4 regions of the Buttiauxella cochleicola genome follow, and region 4 is predicted to be linked to each of the others. Evidence: predicted binding sites of a transcription regulator. Region 4 holds the regulator's gene; each other region holds the start of a gene.
The links. Region 4 encodes PhoB, which activates phosphate uptake and scavenging genes when phosphate is short. Its sites were predicted from a motif close to CTGTCATAAAACTGNCNNAT; they were not measured.
Positions count from the first base shown of each region.

Region 1: nudF (ADP-ribose diphosphatase) is a predicted target of PhoB. The motif match lies at 2,423-2,442, and genes of this name have one in related genera.
Region 2: rpoH (RNA polymerase sigma factor RpoH) is a predicted target of PhoB. The motif match lies at 1,254-1,273, and genes of this name have one in related genera.
Region 3: glpT (glycerol-3-phosphate transporter) is a predicted target of PhoB. The motif match lies at 1,917-1,936, and genes of this name have one in related genera.

Region 1 is NZ_JAJSOU010000018.1:37,739-42,138, reverse strand. Features, by position in the region: gene LVQ79_RS19630 (DUF1190 family protein) at 1-644, opposite strand, end outside; gene tolC (outer membrane channel protein TolC) at 814-2,307, opposite strand; gene nudF (ADP-ribose diphosphatase) at 2,515-3,147, shown strand; gene LVQ79_RS19615 (DUF1249 family protein) at 3,150-3,572, shown strand; gene cpdA (3',5'-cyclic-AMP phosphodiesterase) at 3,598-4,400, shown strand, end outside.
Region 2 is NZ_JAJSOU010000002.1:253,061-257,460, reverse strand. Features, by position in the region: gene ftsE (cell division ATP-binding protein FtsE) at 1-119, shown strand, start outside; gene ftsX (permease-like cell division protein FtsX) at 112-1,167, shown strand; gene rpoH (RNA polymerase sigma factor RpoH) at 1,424-2,278, shown strand; gene LVQ79_RS03470 (branched-chain amino acid ABC transporter substrate-binding protein) at 2,624-3,727, shown strand; gene panM (aspartate 1-decarboxylase autocleavage activator PanM) at 3,883-4,263, opposite strand.
Region 3 is NZ_JAJSOU010000007.1:255,090-259,489, reverse strand. Features, by position in the region: gene glpB (glycerol-3-phosphate dehydrogenase subunit GlpB) at 1-175, opposite strand, end outside; gene glpA (anaerobic glycerol-3-phosphate dehydrogenase subunit A) at 165-1,790, opposite strand; gene glpT (glycerol-3-phosphate transporter) at 2,029-3,387, shown strand; gene yfaE (class I ribonucleotide reductase maintenance protein YfaE) at 3,418-3,672, opposite strand; gene nrdB (class Ia ribonucleoside-diphosphate reductase subunit beta) at 3,676-4,400, opposite strand, start outside.
Region 4 is NZ_JAJSOU010000003.1:71,371-75,770, forward strand. Features, by position in the region: gene sbcC (exonuclease subunit SbcC) at 1-290, opposite strand, end outside; gene sbcD (exonuclease subunit SbcD) at 287-1,504, opposite strand; gene phoB (phosphate response regulator transcription factor PhoB) at 1,696-2,385, shown strand; gene phoR (phosphate regulon sensor histidine kinase PhoR) at 2,408-3,715, shown strand; gene brnQ (branched-chain amino acid transporter carrier protein BrnQ) at 4,125-4,400, shown strand, end outside.

The DNA of each region.
Region 1 (4,400 bases), on a different contig from region 4:
GCGCTGTTACTGCGCTGCATAGTTGATTGTTTGGCAACTGAGTCACCGAAACCGCCACGAGTCACTGTACTGGTGGTTGCAGGTTTTGGTGCCATGGCAGTTTTTGGAACTGTCGCGGTACGGCCAGGTGTGGCTGCACCATAGCTTTTGCCGGTGGCATCAGCATATTTACCGTAAGCCGGGCTTGCTGGATTTTTAGAGCTAAACAACGGTTGCTGCGCGAAACCCGCACCGCCGCCCATCAGGCGACCCATCATGTAGCCTGCCATCAGCGGCATCCAGAAGCTGCCACTTTGTTGTGGCTGAGCCTGAGCTTGTTCACCAGCCATACTGGCTTGTGCAGGGGCTTGCTGACATTGGCCTTCACCAAACTCAGCAATACATTCTTCGCGCGAAGCGTATTTCGGTGCGGTACGTTCTGCTTCTTTCAGCGCGTTGTTAAAGGCAGTAGTACATTCAGCACTTTTACCAGGGTTGGCCTGCGAGCAGTCATCCGCGTTTTGATACATGGAAACTGTTTCGTCATTTTGTTCGCAACCGGCAAGCATAAACACAGCGGTAACGGCCAGTGCGACCGGCGTTAAATGGCGAGCGTTCCAGCTTTTGCGGAACGATGCGTGATTTATGATTTTTGTCCGTTTCATTGTTCTGTCCTGAGCCCAAAGGAATGAAGCTAATATTGCGTTTAGAATAGGGGATGAATGGTTGAAATTAAAGCGATGACGGCTGTTTGGAGGGAGATCTTTACTTTGCCTTACGTTCACGTGCGTAAGTTGTGACGGGGGCATGTTGTCATGCCCCCGAAATACATGATCAGTTACCGAATGGGTTAGCTGATTTTTTGTTTGTTGCAGTGACCGGAGTGGCTTTTGCTGGTGTTGCCGTCTCAGTGGTTGCGGCTGTATCAGCGGAGTAACCATCTGCGCGAGCATTCTGGTCTGGCGTTTCTGGCGCGACGCTTTCGGCAGTAGTTGGTACTGGTTTGCCTAATGTGCCGTTCAACGCAATCAGATCTTGTTCGTTAAGCGTACCCAGAGCTGATTTAATATTCAGCTGGTTGATCAGGTAGTTATAACGAGCACTAGAGAGCTGTTGTTTTGCGTTATACAGCGTAGTCGTCGCATCCAACACATCAACGATGGTACGTGTACCTACGGAGTATCCTGCTTCCATTGCATCTAAAGAGCTTTGGGCAGAGACAACCGCTTGTTTATAAGCGTTGATGGTACTGATAGAGGCGTTAACGTTGTTAAACGAAGAACGAACTGTTTGCACCACGCTACGATGTGCACTTTCCAGTTGCTCACTTGCGCCTACAAAGTTGTATTGCGCTTGTTTCACCTGAGAAGTTACAGAACCGCCGCTATACAATGGCAAAGAGAAATTCAGACCGATTTTATTCTGACCAACACCCTTATCATCGTACGCCTGGCTGGTGGTTTTAGAGCCGCTGTAGTCAGTATCAGAAACACCTGTCGAAGCGGTTAAGCCCACGGTTGGCATATGGCCAGTTTCAGCGTAACGAATTTGCTCGCGCGCCAGGTCCTGAGACAGACGTGCCTGTAACAATGCCAGGTTACGCTTTTCTGCTTCTTTCAGCAGGTTATTCACCGCGTCAGGCTTGTTGGTTTTGAAGCCATCAACATTCAGCGAAGCCAGAGAAGGATAGTAGTTACCGGTGACCTGGCGCAGCGTTTCTACCGCGTTATCCAGATTATTCCGTGCAGTCACTTCGTTCGCTAATACGTTATCGTATTGTGCACGGGCGTTCTGAACGTCTGTGATGGCTACCAGGCCTACGTTAAAGCGCTGAGTAGTTTGATCTAACTGGCGATAAATAGCCTGTTTCTGCGCTTCTGTGTAGGAGAGGGCGTCAATGGCACTCAACACATTGAAATAGGCGGTCGCTGTATTCAGGATCAGCGTTTGCTGATCTGTCTGATAAGTGACGTCCTGGATACCAGCAGATTTTTCTTGCAGGGTTAGCGCACGCCATTTCGACATATCAAAAATAGTTTGCGTTAATTGCAAAGAGGCACTGGTCGTATTGGAGTCGATGCCATTCGAATCGCGGAAGCCATTGCTGTATTCATAATCAGCACCAAGGCCTAGCTGTGGCAGTAATGGACTACGTGCTTCGTTGATTTTTTCGAATGCGGCATCACGGTCAGCAGCGGACTTACGCAAGTCCGGGTTGCTTAAACGTGCCTGCTGATAAACCTGCATCAGGTTTTCTGCCTGGCTCATGGCACTGAAACCCGTTAGGCTCAGACCGATAAGAATTGGGAGCAGTTTCTTCATTTGCATTCCTTGTTGTGAAGCAGAAATTGTTTGTTAGCGCTGACAAGAGCCGAAAATGATCGCCGATTCTAGCAGAGTCTGCCAGCTGGGAAGCTTGGCGTAATGTGCCATCTGCCCTTAATTTTCATCAATCTACCACATAGGAAATGAAACGGCAGTCATACCAACTTGAATTCGCACATTTCATGACCATAAAAATATCAGGAAACCAATATGACTAAGCAAAAAGATCAACTTGTCACGTTAGGTAAAAACGATGTTGAAATTATTGCACGGGAAACGCTTTATAGCGGTTTTTTTTCGCTAGATCTTTATCGCTTTCGCCATCGCCTGTTTAATGGCGAAATGAGTGGTGAAGTTCGGCGTGAAATTTTAGAACGCGGGCATGCTGCAGTACTGCTACCCTATGACCCTGTGCGAGACGAAGTTGTATTGATAGAGCAGATTCGGATTGCTGCCTATGACACAAGTGAGAGCCCATGGCTGCTCGAACTGGTTGCAGGAATGATTGAAGAAGGTGAAAGCGTCGAAGACGTTGCGCGCCGTGAAGCAATCGAAGAAGCGGGTCTGGTAGTAGGTCGAACAAAACCTGTTATCAACTACCTTGCAAGCCCGGGTGGGACCAGCGAACGTTTATCTATCCTGGTGGGGGAAGTGGATGCTTCGAACGCGCAGGGTATACATGGTCTGGCAGATGAAAACGAAGATATTCGTGTTCATGTCGTGAGCCGGGAACAGGCTTATCAGTTAGTAGAAGAAGGGAAAATCGATAACGCAGCTTCAGTCATCGCACTGCTTTGGCTGCAATTGCATCATGAGAAATTAAGAGCCGAGTGGAACAACTAAACATGAAGCGCTACACACCTGACTTCCCGGAAATGATGCGTCTGTGCGAAACCAATTTCGCACAACTACGACGTCTGCTTCCTCGTAATGATGAGGTAGGTGAAAAAGTCACTTACCAGGTCAGTAGCGCCCAATATCGGCTCACTATTATTGAGTCGACACGTTATACAACTCTTGTGCAAATCGAACAAACGGCCCCAGCTGTGAGCTATTGGAGCCTACCATCGATGTCTGTGAGGCTATATCATGACGCGATGGTCGCGGAAGTGTGTTCAAGTCAGCAGATCTTTCGCTTCAAAGCGCGTTATGATTATCCTAATAAAAAGTTGCATCAACGCGACGAAAAGCATCAAATTAACCAGTTTCTAGCCGATTGGCTGCGTTATTGTTTGGCGCATGGAGCGATGGCGGTTCCGGTTTGTTAGTGAGGGTGAAACCTAAGGACACCATTTGGAAAGCCTGTTAAATCTTCCTGTGGCCGGTGGGGGCCAGATCAGGATCTTGCAAATTACAGATACCCACCTGTTCTCTGGAAAGAACGAAACGCTGCTTGGTATCAATACCTGGATGAGTTATCAGGCTGTTATTGACGCCATCCTCGCTGAGCAGCGTCATTATGACCTTATCGTTGCAACTGGGGATTTGGCCCAGGATCACAGTGCGCAAGCCTACCAACACTTTGTTGAAGGCATCGCGGAGATTCCTGCGCCCTGCGTTTGGCTCCCTGGTAATCACGATTTCCAACCGGCGATGTTCAGCTCGTTGCTGGAAGCCGGAATTTCCCCGGCTAAACAAGTTTTCTTAGGCGATAGCTGGCAGATTTTGTTGCTGGACAGCCAGGTATTTGGTGTTCCACATGGTGAATTGAGCGACTATCAGCTCGACTGGCTAGAGCGCAAACTCGCTGGTGCGCCTGAACGCCATACTCTATTGCTGTTGCATCATCATCCAGTCCCTGCGGGCTGTAGTTGGCTGGATCAACATAGCCTGCGCAATGCCGCTGAGCTTGATAACGTGCTGCAAAAATTCCCAAAAGTGAAAACTCTGGTGTGTGGGCATATTCATCAGGAGTTAGATCTCGACTGGAATGGTCGACGTATGCTGGCAACACCTTCGACTTGCGTGCAATTCAAACCTCACTGCTCCAACTTCACACTCGATACCATCGAGCCGGGTTGGCGTTGGCTGGAACTTCATCCAAACGGTGAGGTGACCACGGAGGTTTGCCGCCTGAAGGGTGCGGTATTTAACCC
Region 2 (4,400 bases), on a different contig from region 4:
ACCGTGTGGGAGTAACGGTTCTGATGGCAACGCATGACATGAGCCTGATATCCCGCCGTAATTATCGCATGTTGACGTTAAGTGACGGCCATTTGCATGGAGGCCTGGCAGGTGAATAAACGCAGCGCGCTCAATCACATAAAGCGTTTCAGCAACAAGCTGGATAAAATCAACTCGCTGAATAAGTTAGGAGATTTAGGCCGCTCGGTGAAAAAACGCGGTAAAGGGCCTCAATCGAAAAGCAAATCCCTCAAAGGTGGTGTGAACGAACAGTTCCGCTACGCCTGGCAGGGGGCGCTACAAGACTTACGCAGCAAGCCTATAGCCACGTTTTTGACGGTGATGGTTATCGCCATCTCACTGACGCTGCCTAGCGTGTGCTACATGGTTTACAAGAACGTGAACCAGGCCGCTACGCAGTATTATCCTTCGCCGCAAATCACCGTTTACCTCGATAAAGCGCTGGACGACAACGCCGCGCAGCAAGTGGTTGGCGCGATTCAGGCGGAAGAGGGCGTCGATAAAGTTAACTATCTTTCGCGTGACGAAGCGCTGGGTGAGTTCCGTAACTGGTCGGGCTTTGGTGGCGCGCTGGATATGCTGGAAGAAAACCCGCTGCCTGCCGTTGCCGTGGTGAACCCGAAACTCGATTTCCAGACCACCGACCACCTGAATACTTTGCGTGACCGCGTAGCGCGCATTAACGGTGTCGATGAAGTGCGCATGGATGATAGCTGGTTTGCACGCCTGGCTTCGCTGACTGGCCTTGTAGGCCGGGTCGCTGCGATGATTGGTGTGCTAATGGTAGCGGCGGTGTTCCTGGTGATTGGTAACAGCGTGCGCCTGAGCATTTTTGCCCGTCGCGACACCATCAACGTGCAAAAACTGATTGGTGCAACGGATGGATTTATTCTGCGCCCATTCTTGTATGGCGGCGCGTTGTTAGGCTTTAGCGGTGCGTTTTTGTCACTGATTTTGACCGAAATTCTGGTGTGGCGTTTGTCGTCGGCGGTCACTCAAGTGGCGCAAGTCTTCGGCACAAAGTTCGATTTGACGGGCTTAGGTTTCGATGAATGTCTGCTGTTGCTGCTGGTTGCTTCCATGAGTGGATGGTTGGCGGCATGGATCGCAACGGTACAACATTTACGTCGTTTTACCCCAGAGTAAAAATTTTTTGATATACTTGTTCCCTGCTACGAAGTACCCGTCAGCAGGGGACACGCTCCCACCTCGGTATGTGTTTCTCCTGCCCAGTTTCATAGCTCTGTCACATTTTGTGTGTAATATATGCACAGCTTTACAGTGAACTTGTGGATAACGTCACTGTCTGAGTTTACTGTGGATGGTACGGTTTGGCGCTTGACGTGTGGTCAGGTGCAGCATGGTGTAGCAACCTGTACGTTAGTCTTAAGAGAGGGTTTGAATGACCAAAGAAATGCAAAATTTAGCTTTAGCCCCTGTTGGTAACCTGGAATCTTATATCCGGGCCGCTAATTCCTGGCCGATGTTAACGGCTGAGGAAGAGAAGGAGCTGGCTGAAAAGCTGCATTACCAGGGCGATCTGGAAGCAGCGAAAAGGCTGATCCTGTCTCACCTGCGCTTTGTTGTTCATATCGCTCGTAATTACTCGGGCTATGGTTTGCCGCAGGCTGACTTGATCCAGGAAGGCAACATCGGCCTGATGAAGGCTGTGCGCCGTTTTAACCCTGAAGTGGGTGTCCGTCTGGTGTCGTTCGCCGTGCACTGGATCAAAGCTGAAATTCACGAATACGTTCTGCGTAACTGGCGTATTGTGAAAGTGGCAACCACTAAAGCACAACGTAAGTTGTTCTTTAACCTGCGTAAAACTAAACAACGTCTGGGTTGGTTCAACCAGGACGAAGTGGAAATGGTCGCCAATGAGCTGGGTGTTTCCAGCAAAGATGTCCGTGAGATGGAATCTCGCATGGCGGCGCAGGACATGACGTTCGATATGGGCAACGACGACGATTCAGACAGCGCGCCAATGGCTCCTGTGCTGTTCTTGCAGGATAAGTCTTCTAACTTTGCTGATGGCATTGAAGACGACAACTGGGAATCGCACGCGGCTGATAAACTCAGCGACGCCATGTTAGGCCTGGACGAACGTAGTCAGGATATTATCCGTGCCCGTTGGCTCGACGAAGAAAACAAGAGCACATTGCAAGAACTGGCCGATCGCTACGGCGTTTCCGCTGAGCGTGTGCGCCAGCTTGAAAAGAACGCAATGAAAAAACTGCGCATGGCCATCGAAGCGTAAGTTATTCCGTCAGATAAAAAACCGCCTTCCGGGGCGGTTTTTTTATGCCCGTCACTTTCCTTCCCTATTGTGAAAAAATTGTTATTCCAAAAACCATAAATTCGGGTATGTTTTTAACTCTGAATGCGGTGAAGGCACGCGCGGTATTCTTAAATCAAAAATAAAATCGTGCCAAAACAACACAACAATTACCCATTAGCATTCGAGTTGCAGGTAGGCGGCCAGGGAGCTTATCCCGATGAGCTTACTAAGGTAAGTGATTCGGGTAAGTGAGTGCAGCCAACACCCCTGCAGCTTGAAGGATGATGGGTAAATACCAATCACAACAAAAATGGGGATCTCAGGATGAAAATGAAGGGCAAAGCGTTATTGGCTGGTTGTATTGCACTTGCGATGAGCAATGCAGCATTTGCTAAGGACATCAAAGTTGCGGTCGTAGGGGCGATGTCTGGCCCGGTTGCTCAATATGGCGACCAGGAGTTTACCGGCGCAGAACAAGCGGTTGCTGACATTAATGCCAAAGGCGGCATCAAAGGCGACAAGCTGGTTATCACCAAATATGACGATGCTTGTGACCCGAAACAAGCCGTGGCTGTCGCCAACAAAGTGGTTAACGATGGCATCAAATATGTAATCGGCCACTTGTGTTCTTCTTCCACTCAGCCAGCGTCTGATATCTACGAAGACGAAGGTGTTCTAATGATCACCCCAGCGGCAACGGCTCCTGAGCTGACTTCCCGTGGGTACAAATTAACTATGCGTACCACAGGCCTGGACTCCGATCAGGGCCCAACGGCTGCGAAATACATCCTTGATCATGTGAAACCGAAAAACATCGCGGTCATTCATGACAAACAACAGTATGGCGAAGGCCTGGCGCGATCCGTTCAGGACAACCTGAAAAAAGGCGGCGCTAACGTGGTGTTCTTTGACGGTATCACCGCAGGCGAGAAAGACTTCTCCACGCTGGTGGCACGCCTGAAGAAAGAGAACATCGACTTCGTTTACTACGGTGGCTACCACCCGGAAATGGGACAGATCCTGCGTCAGTCTCGTGCAGCAGGCCTGAAAACTCAGTTCATGGGTCCAGAAGGTGTAGCGAACGTTTCTTTGTCTAACATTGCTGGTGAGTCTGCTGAAGGCCTGTTAGTGACTAAGCCGAAGAACTACGACCAGGTTCCTGCGAACAAACCGGTTGTGGATGCCATCAAAGCGAAGAAACAAGATCCAAGTGGCGCATTCGTATGGACCACATACGCAGCACTGCAATCGCTGGCGGCTGGCCTGAACAAGTCAGAAGATCCAGCTGAAATCGCTACCTATCTGAAAGGTGCCACTGTGGAAACCGTAATGGGGCCATTGAGCTGGGATCAGAAAGGCGACCTGAAAGGCTTTGAGTTCGGCGTGTTTACGTGGCATGCGAACGGTACTGCTACCGACGCCAAATAATTTATCGGGCACCTTTCGCGCCGCAGATGCGTTGGCTGCGTTGCGTAACCCCGGTCACTTACTGATGTAAGCTCCCGGGGATTTCACAACTTGCCGCCTTTCTGCAGCACGAAATACTTCGATAAATGATGGAAGAAGTGATAACCAAACAGTTATCACTTCTTCCAGCCACCACTTTGCTCCGCAAAACCTACCGCCTGCATAAACGCCGTCATCACATCACGGTCTTCTACGCCTGCATCGTTCATCCACCAGGCGATGATGTCAGGATTATCACGAATCACTTCTTCGACCAGATACTGCCCAACGCCACGGCGACGGGTGATTTCGCGTACTCGTAGCGAATCCAGCGCGGCTTCATTGCCCGCGAGCGTAACGCGAACCGCACCGAGCAGCCGATCATTAAATTTTGCAGCATAAATTCTGTGAGTATCCGTCAAAGCAAGCGAAGCGCTGGAGTATTCCGGCCAGATCTTAGCAAGATCGATCTCATCCTGAGCACTACACTCAAACAGACGAATGATGGTGAGTTTCATAAGCGAGCTAACCAAAAAGCGGGAAAACCCCGAGTGTAACCAATTTATTTGCGCCAGACGCTTTATCTTTTATCTGTCATATACCAGACGATTAATTTTTGCGGCAAACGTATGCCAGTTCGATAAGCGGTAGATTG
Region 3 (4,400 bases), on a different contig from region 4:
AGTCGACCGGAGTGCCATCGGGCAACTCGGCCAGTAAATCCAGCGATCCGGACGAAAAATGCAGTGCGCTTTGACCCCGGCTGATAATGGCACAACGAAGGCCAGCTTCCGCAAGACGGATACCACACACCAGTCCTGCTAACCCGCCGCCAATGATCAGGTTATCAAATCTCATTGTGGTGTTCCTTTTTTAGCCCGCACAATCCCTGGTAGACCCAGGCGGTGAATTCACTTTCTCGCAGCGCATCGCCCCAGGCGATGGGGCGAATGCCTTTCCAGCGCTCATTAAGAAAAAGTGACAGCTGATCGAGCGATTGCGCAGGTGTTGATGTGCCAAAGCGCTGTAAAAGCCCGGCCGCACGGCAGGCGCACAATTCCCCCTGGCAGGTGCCCATACCAACACGCGTACGGCGACGTAAATCACCAAGATTGCGAACGGCAAGTTTGTTGACCGCGTAGCGAACTTCACCGGCCGTTACCGCTTCACATTCACATACCAGGCTATTGCTCAGACGATCGCCCGCAAGAAGTTGCTCGGCGCGATCGCCATGACGCCAGACTGCCGAACGGCGGATCGTGGGCGGCAATGATATGACTTTACTGAGCGTCTCTTCTTGTGAGCTTCCCGAGCCTGGAAGTGGAGTTGTCGCGGTAGTACAAGGCTGGGTATTACCGAGTTTTTCACACACAGCGTTAGTCGCCCACTCGGCCATCAAGCGATAGGTCATCAGTTTGCCGCCAGTGATGGTGATGAAGCCGTCCATTCCGTCACGCTTTGCGTGATCCATTAATACGATCCCCCGGCTGGCGTTGCGCCCGGTCGGATCGTTGTCGCTGGCAACCAGCGGGCGAACGCCGGCATAGGCACGCAGGATGCGGGTGGCGGCGAGTTTAGGGGCAAGCTTCGAACCTTCACGAATCAGAATATCGACCTCTTGCGGCGTGACGCGCATATTGTCGATTTGGTCGTATTCGATGGGGGTTGAGGTTGTGCCAATAAGAGAAATGGTATCTCCTGGCACCAGAATATCGGCATCAGCAGGTTTGCGGCAGCGGTTGATCACCATGTTGTTGATGCGGTGACCCAGGATCAGCAGCGAACCTTTTGCAGGCAACATGCGCACACTCAAATCAGCATATTCTGCAATGTGCTGCCCCCAGATCCCCGCAGCATTAACAACAACATGCGCATACAAATCGTGATTCTGGTGTGTCTGGTGGTTGTATACGCGAACCCCGCAAACCCGGTCTGCCTGGCGAATCAGACCGGTGACTTCCTGGCCGGTGAGGATTTCAGCGCCGTGTTCGCGGGCATCGAGCATATTGGCGGCGGTCAGACGGAAGGGGTCAACGGTACCATCCGGCACGCGAACAGCACCGATAAGCGCAGGATTGGCCGCTGGTTCTATCCGTAATGCTTCTTTAGGGTCGAGTTGTTGAGCATTGATTCCGGCGTCCTGGCACGCCGCAATAAACATGCTCTGCAAGGCTAAGTCATCTTCAGGAAGGGTGATAAACAGGCCGTCTGTTCGTTCTATGCAATGGCGAGCAATATGCTTAAGGATATGATTTTCTTCAATACACTCTTTGGCTGATTCACTGTCAGTCATGGCGTACCGCGCGCCGCTATGGAGTAATCCATGATTTCGGCCTGTCGCACCGGTGGCGATATCATGCCTTTCCAGTAGTAGCGTGCGTAAACCGCGTCGCGCACAGTCGCGGGCAATCCCTGCCCCCGTTGCACCTCCACCAATAATAATGACATCCCTTTCTTTGCTATCCGCGTTCATGCGCTTCTCCTGGAAAGAACCTCTTGAACGCTATTCAGCCACAGAAAAGACTATCAATGTTTGATATCGAGCAAATTCGAGCATAAAACGAAAGTAAAATGTGATGTTATGCACTATTTCGATAGTTTGTAATAAAAATGTAATATGTTGTGGGGTGTTTCACACTAACTCAGCGGGATAATCCTTAACATGCGCTCGCAAATGAACATTGCTTATAAACCCTGCCACGGAGGCATTTATGCTAAGCATTTTCAAACCAAGCGCGCACCAACCCCGGCGTGAGAGCGAGCACATTGACCCAACTTATAAACGCCTGCGCTGGCAAATCTTTATGGGGATCTTCTTCGGTTACGCGGCCTACTATCTGGTGCGTAAAAACTTCACCCTGGCAATGCCGTACTTGATTGAGCAAGGTTTCTCGCGAGGGGATTTAGGATTCGCGCTTTCCGGTATTTCTATCGCCTACGGCTTTTCAAAATTCATCATGGGATCGGTTTCTGACCGCTCTAATCCGCGTGTTTTCTTACCTGCCGGTTTAATTCTGGCGTCGCTAGTCATGCTATTCATGGGATTTGTACCATGGGCGACATCCAGCATCGCGGTGATGTTTGTGCTGCTGTTCTTATGTGGCTGGTTCCAGGGCATGGGCTGGCCGCCGTGTGGGCGCACCATGGTTCACTGGTGGTCCAAGAAAGAGCGTGGCGGAATTGTTTCTATCTGGAACTGCGCGCATAACGTAGGCGGTGGCTTGCCGCCACTGCTGTTCTTACTCGGGATGGCGTGGTTTAACGACTGGCATGCGGCTCTTTATATGCCAGCCTTTGCGGCGATTCTGGTGGCGCTCATTGCTTTTGCATTGATGCGCGATACACCGCAATCCTGCGGGTTGCCGCCAATCGAAGAGTACAAAAATGATTACCCGGACGACTACAACGAAAAAACGGAAGAGGAACTGACAGCTAAGCAGATTTTTATGCAGTATGTGTTCCCGAACCGCCTGCTTTGGTATATCGCCATTGCTAACGTTTTTGTCTACTTGCTGCGCTATGGGATTCTTGACTGGTCACCTACTTATCTCAAAGAGGTGAAGCACTTCGCGCTAGATAAATCCTCCTGGGCTTACTTCCTTTACGAATACGCCGGGATCCCGGGCACGCTGCTGTGCGGCTGGATGTCGGATAAAGTTTTCCGTGGCAATCGTGGTGCAACCGGCGTGTTCTTTATGATTCTGGTGACGATTGCGACCATTGTGTACTGGCTAAACCCACCGGGAAATCCGGGTGTGGATATGGCGTGTATGATTGTGATTGGCTTCCTGATCTACGGACCGGTGATGCTGATTGGCCTGCACGCGCTGGAACTGGCACCGAAAAAAGCCGCGGGAACGGCAGCGGGCTTCACTGGCCTGTTTGGCTATCTTGGTGGTTCGGTTGCGGCGAGTGCGATTGTCGGTTATACCGTTGATTTCTTTGGCTGGGACGGCGGTTTTATGGTGATGATTGGCGGCAGTATTATGGCCGTGATTCTGCTGCTGGTGGTAATGGTGGGTGAGAATAAACATCATCAGGAAATGAAAGCGCGGGAAAGTCGAAGCTAGAAAATATTAAACCTCCCGCGGGAGGTTTTATTACATCTCGATCTCAATATCGCCCTGTGCCTGGCAGCAGCAGGGCAGTATTTCACCAGGCTGGATAAACGCCAGCGGTTCGGTAAGCCACTTAACCTCACCCGCAATCAAACGGGTACGGCAAGAACCGCAATAACCTTCGCGACACTGATATTCCACGGCGACCTGGTGAGATTCCAGCGTCGCCAGCAGGGAAGGATGTTCTTCTTCACACAGGAGCTGCGCTCCAGTGATTCGTAGCGTGATGCGGCTCATAAATTACAGCTGGAAATCACTTAAATCATCGGTGTTAACGTTCGAATCAATCTGACCTACCAGATAAGAGCTCACTTCCACTTCTTGCGGTGCAACCTGCACGTTGTCAGACACAAGCCAGGCGTTAATCCATGGGATTGGGTTAGAGCGCGTTTTAAATGGCAAGTCCAGACCGACAGCCTGCATACGGATATTGGTAATGTAATCAACATACTGGCAGAGAATATCTTTGTTCAGACCGATCATCGAACCGTCGCGGAACAGATAGCTTGCCCATTCTTTTTCTTGCTCGGCAGCCAGTACGAACAGGTCGTAGCATTCCTGGCGGCATTCCTGGGCGATTTCCGCCATTTCAGGATCGTCTTCACCGGAGCGCATCAGGTTCAGCATGTGCTGAGTGCCGGTCAGGTGCAGGGCTTCGTCACGGGCAATCAGCTTGATGATTTTAGCGTTGCCTTCCATCAATTCGCGCTCGGCGAATGCGAAGGAACAAGCGAAGCTGACGTAGAAGCGAATTGCTTCCAGTGCGTTAACGCTCATCAGGCATAAATAGAGTTGGCGCTTGAGTGCACGCAGGTTCACGGTCACGGTTTTGCCGTTCACGTTATGCGTACCTTCACCCAGCAGATGCCAGTAGCTGGTCATCTCAATCAGTCGATCGTAGTAACCGGAGATATCTTTTGCGCGCTTTAAGATCTCCTGGTTAGTAACGATATCGTCAAACACAA
Region 4 (4,400 bases):
CTCCAGAAAGCACGGTACGCCACTCCTTTAACTTCAAACTCCACTTCCGCCAGGCATTCGGCGGTGTCTCGTGTCATTAAATCATTTTGCGACTGTGAGACAGTATTGAGGCGCGGGGTCTTGTGGTAAAGCGCGAGACAAATCGCATCGAGCAGCGTGGTTTTCCCCGCACCGGTTGGCCCGGTGATAGCAAATAATCCGTTGCTGGCAAAAGGCTCACTGGTGAAATCAATTTTCCATTCCCCTTTCAGGGAGTTGAGGTTTTTTAACCGCAGGCTAAGGATTTTCATGCCTGTTCCTCCGTGTCATGCAGGCTTGCTACGGTTTGAGCAAACAGAGTGCGCAGGCGTTGCGCGCGTTCTTCGGTGGTCTCTTCCTGAACCAAACGGCGCTCAAATACTTCCTCAACCGTCAGTTCACTCAGCGTTTCTTTATGCTGCTGAGCAATTACGCGCTCTCGCTGCTCACGGCTGCGACGTAGCAAAACCACTTCGACGGGGAGTGTTTCGGTCAGTTGCTGAATATGGCGTTGCATATCATGTAGATATTCGTCGGTGGCAATTTCAATATCCAGCCACACTTTGGGTTCTGCGGGGGCATCGCGCCACTGTTCTAGTTGCTGTTCAATCTCAGACAGCGAGCCTTTGATAACGGCTAAAGGTTGGCTGACAGGAACCGTCAGCGGGGTAACTTCGTGAAGCTTACCTTCATTAAACTCAACCAGATAAACGCTCTTATTCTTGCCTGTTTCGTCAAAACTAAGCGGAATAGGTGAACCGCTGTAACGGATATGTTCGGTGCCGCCAATTAATTGCGCACGATGAATATGGCCAAGCGCGATGTAATCGGCATCCGGGAAATGCTGCGCCGGGAAAGCATCAAGCGTGCCAATATAGATGTCGCGTACCGCATCGCTTTTGGTGACGCCTACTGTAGTTAAATGCCCGGTAGCGATAATTGGCAGCCTGGCATCAGCGCGTAAATCGCAGGCCGCGCGATAGCACTGTTGATAGTGCTCGCTGATGGCTTCCATTAATGAACGCTGTTTCTCATGGCCGGACAGCCCCGCCTGGCTATTTTGAATATCGCGTGGGCGCAAAAATGGAATAGGGCAGAGAATCGCACCGGGAAGACCGCTTTTGGATTTTAGAACAATAGCTTGCTGGCTGGTATCATGGCGGGCGCTGGCAATCACATATGTGTTCAGGCAGGCCATGAGTTCGCGAGACTCATTAAGTGTCGCGACGGAATCATGGTTTCCGGCCAGCACCACGAGCGAGCATCCCGTCGCCTGAAGCTGCACCACAAAGCGGTTATACAATTCTCGCGCATAGCTTGGCGGCGAGCCGGTATCAAAAATGTCACCCGCGACGATTATGGCATCCACATCATTTTCAACGACAGCGTTGAGCAGCCATTCAAGAAAAGCCTGGTGCTCAGGACCGCGACTTTTGGTATAAAAATTTTGACCTAGATGCCAGTCTGATGTGTGAATTATGCGCATGACCTGTCCGGTGGCTTAAAAATGAAGTCCCGATTATAAGGGGACGAGGCAAAAAACGGCATATGTCTCTGTGTCATAAATCAAAGTGATGGGTCATCAAACAGTCATGTTTTTCATAAATCTGTCATAAATCTGACGCATAATGGCGCCGCATTGAAACAACAATAATTATTCCTTGAGCAGGGCGAATCATGGCGAAGCGTATTTTAGTCGTAGAAGATGAAGCTCCAATCCGTGAGATGGTGAGCTTTGTGCTCGAACAAAACGGTTTTCAACCTGTAGAAGCGGAAGATTATGACAGCGCAGTGAATCTGCTGATTGAACCCTTTCCTGACCTGATTTTGCTGGACTGGATGCTACCAGGCGGCTCTGGTATTCAGTTTATTAAACATCTGAAACGTGAAGCATTGACCCGCGAGATCCCGGTGATGATGCTGACAGCGCGTGGCGAAGAAGAAGATCGTGTGCGTGGTCTTGAAGTCGGGGCTGATGATTATATTACAAAGCCATTTTCCCCGAAGGAGCTGGTGGCACGCATTAAAGCTGTCATGCGTCGTATTTCTCCTATGGCAGTAGAAGAAGTGATCGATATGCAGGGGCTAACACTTGATCCGTCGTCGCACCGCGTCATGGCCGGTGAAAACCCATTGGATATGGGGCCAACCGAGTTTAAGTTATTACACTTCTTTATGACGCACCCGGAGCGGGTGTATAGCCGTGAACAATTGCTCAATCATGTATGGGGCACCAATGTGTATGTCGAAGACCGAACGGTGGACGTACATATTCGGCGGTTACGCAAAGCGCTCGAACATAGTGGGCATGACAGAATGGTACAAACAGTACGCGGTACGGGTTATCGGTTCTCAACCCGCTTTTAATTCCTTATCAGGAGAGTGACGCGTGCTGGAACGGTTGTCATGGAAAAGGCTGGTACTGGAGCTGCTGCTCTGTTGTATACCTGCCGTCATTTTAGGCCTTATTTTTGGCCATTTACCCTGGTTTTTATTACTGGCAGTCACTGGGCTGCTGGTTTGGCATTTCTGGAATTTGCTGCGTTTGTCGTGGTGGTTGTGGGTTGATCGCAGCATGACGCCTCCGCCAGGGCGGGGGAGCTGGGATCCGTTGCTCTACGGCCTTCACCAGATGCAGTTGCGTAATAAAAAACGCCGCAAAGAGTTAGGTAACCTGATTAAGCGCTTTCGTAGCGGTGCGGAATCATTGCCCGATGCGGTTGTGCTTACCACTGAAGAAGGGACGATTTTTTGGTGTAACGGCCTGGCTCAACAGTTGCTGGGCTTACGCTGGCCGGATGATAACGGGCAAAACATCCTTAACTTGCTGCGTTACCCTGAATTTACCCGCTATTTATCACATAAAGATTTTGCTCGCCCGCTGACTCTCGTGCTCAACAATGGCCGTCATCTGGAATTTCGCGTAATGCCTTACAGCGACGAACAGTGGCTGCTGGTGGCGCGTGATGTGACTCAGATGCACCAACTTGAAGGGGCACGCCGTAACTTTTTTGCCAACGTTAGCCATGAACTCCGTACACCATTGACGGTGCTGCAAGGTTACCTGGAAATGATGCAGGACCAAACCCTTGAAGGCCCGCTGCGCGAGAAAGCGCTGGGCACGATGCGCGAACAAACCTCGCGTATGGAAGGGCTGGTTAAGCAGCTTCTCACGCTGTCAAAAATTGAAGCGGCTCCGGCGATGGTGCTCAATGAAAAGATTGATGTGCCACTGATGTTGCGTGTGGTGGAGCGCGAAGCGCAAACCCTCAGCCAGCAAAGACAGACGTTACAGTTTGATATCGACTCAACCCTGAAAGTGTTTGGTAATGAAGAACAATTGCGCAGTGCGATTTCGAACCTCGTATACAACGCAGTAAACCATACGCCAGATGGCACATATATTACGGTGAGCTGGAAAAGGATTGCCGGTGGTGCCTGCTTTAGTGTTGCAGACACAGGGCCTGGCATTTCAGCTGAACACATTCCGCGATTGACCGAGCGTTTCTACCGTGTCGACAAAGCGCGTTCACGGCAAACCGGTGGCAGTGGACTGGGGCTGGCGATAGTAAAACATGCTTTGAGCCACCACGATGCGCGGCTCCATATCGAAAGCCAACTGGGTATAGGAACGACGTTTTCCTTTGTACTGCCTGAGCGTCTCATTGTTAACGAGAAAGCCATTCAGGCAGAGTAGCTTACTCAAACCGTGTCAAAATAACTTTCCACAGGCCAGTCTTCTGGTCTGTCTTTTTTTTACTCAGATGTAAATCAAAAACCCTCAGTTGGTGATATTTTAACCATATAAACGACCATAATCATTTCTGATGGATAAACTAATCCTCTGCTTTCATGGTTAATTTAAGTATATCAATCTGGTTTTTGGATCCCTTCTTGCCTTCATTCGCTATAAGCGTTTTAATTGCGGCCCTGTAATTAGTAGTCCGACTGGATTTGAGTGGTAATTCAAACAACTATTCTTCTCCACCGATCCCGGAAAGGATTTTCCGCTGTCGTAACTACCAATTGCCGCTTTTATGCCGAGTTAACAGGTATAAAAATTTGAATACTTTCAACACCACACATCCACAGGCTGCATAAATTTTATGACTCATCATTTGAAATCTCGAGACATCCTCGCACTGGGCTTTATGACCTTTGCGCTGTTTGTCGGAGCAGGCAATATCATTTTCCCGCCAATGGTGGGTTTACAGGCTGGTGAGCATGTCTGGATTGCCTCCCTTGGCTTCCTGGTCACCGCAGTTGGCCTGCCCGTTCTGACTATTGTCGCTATCGCCCGCGTTGGTGGTGGTATTGATAGCCTGAGCTCGCCAATCGGCCGCCGTGCCGGGGTGCTGTTGGCCACCGTTTGTTATCTGGCC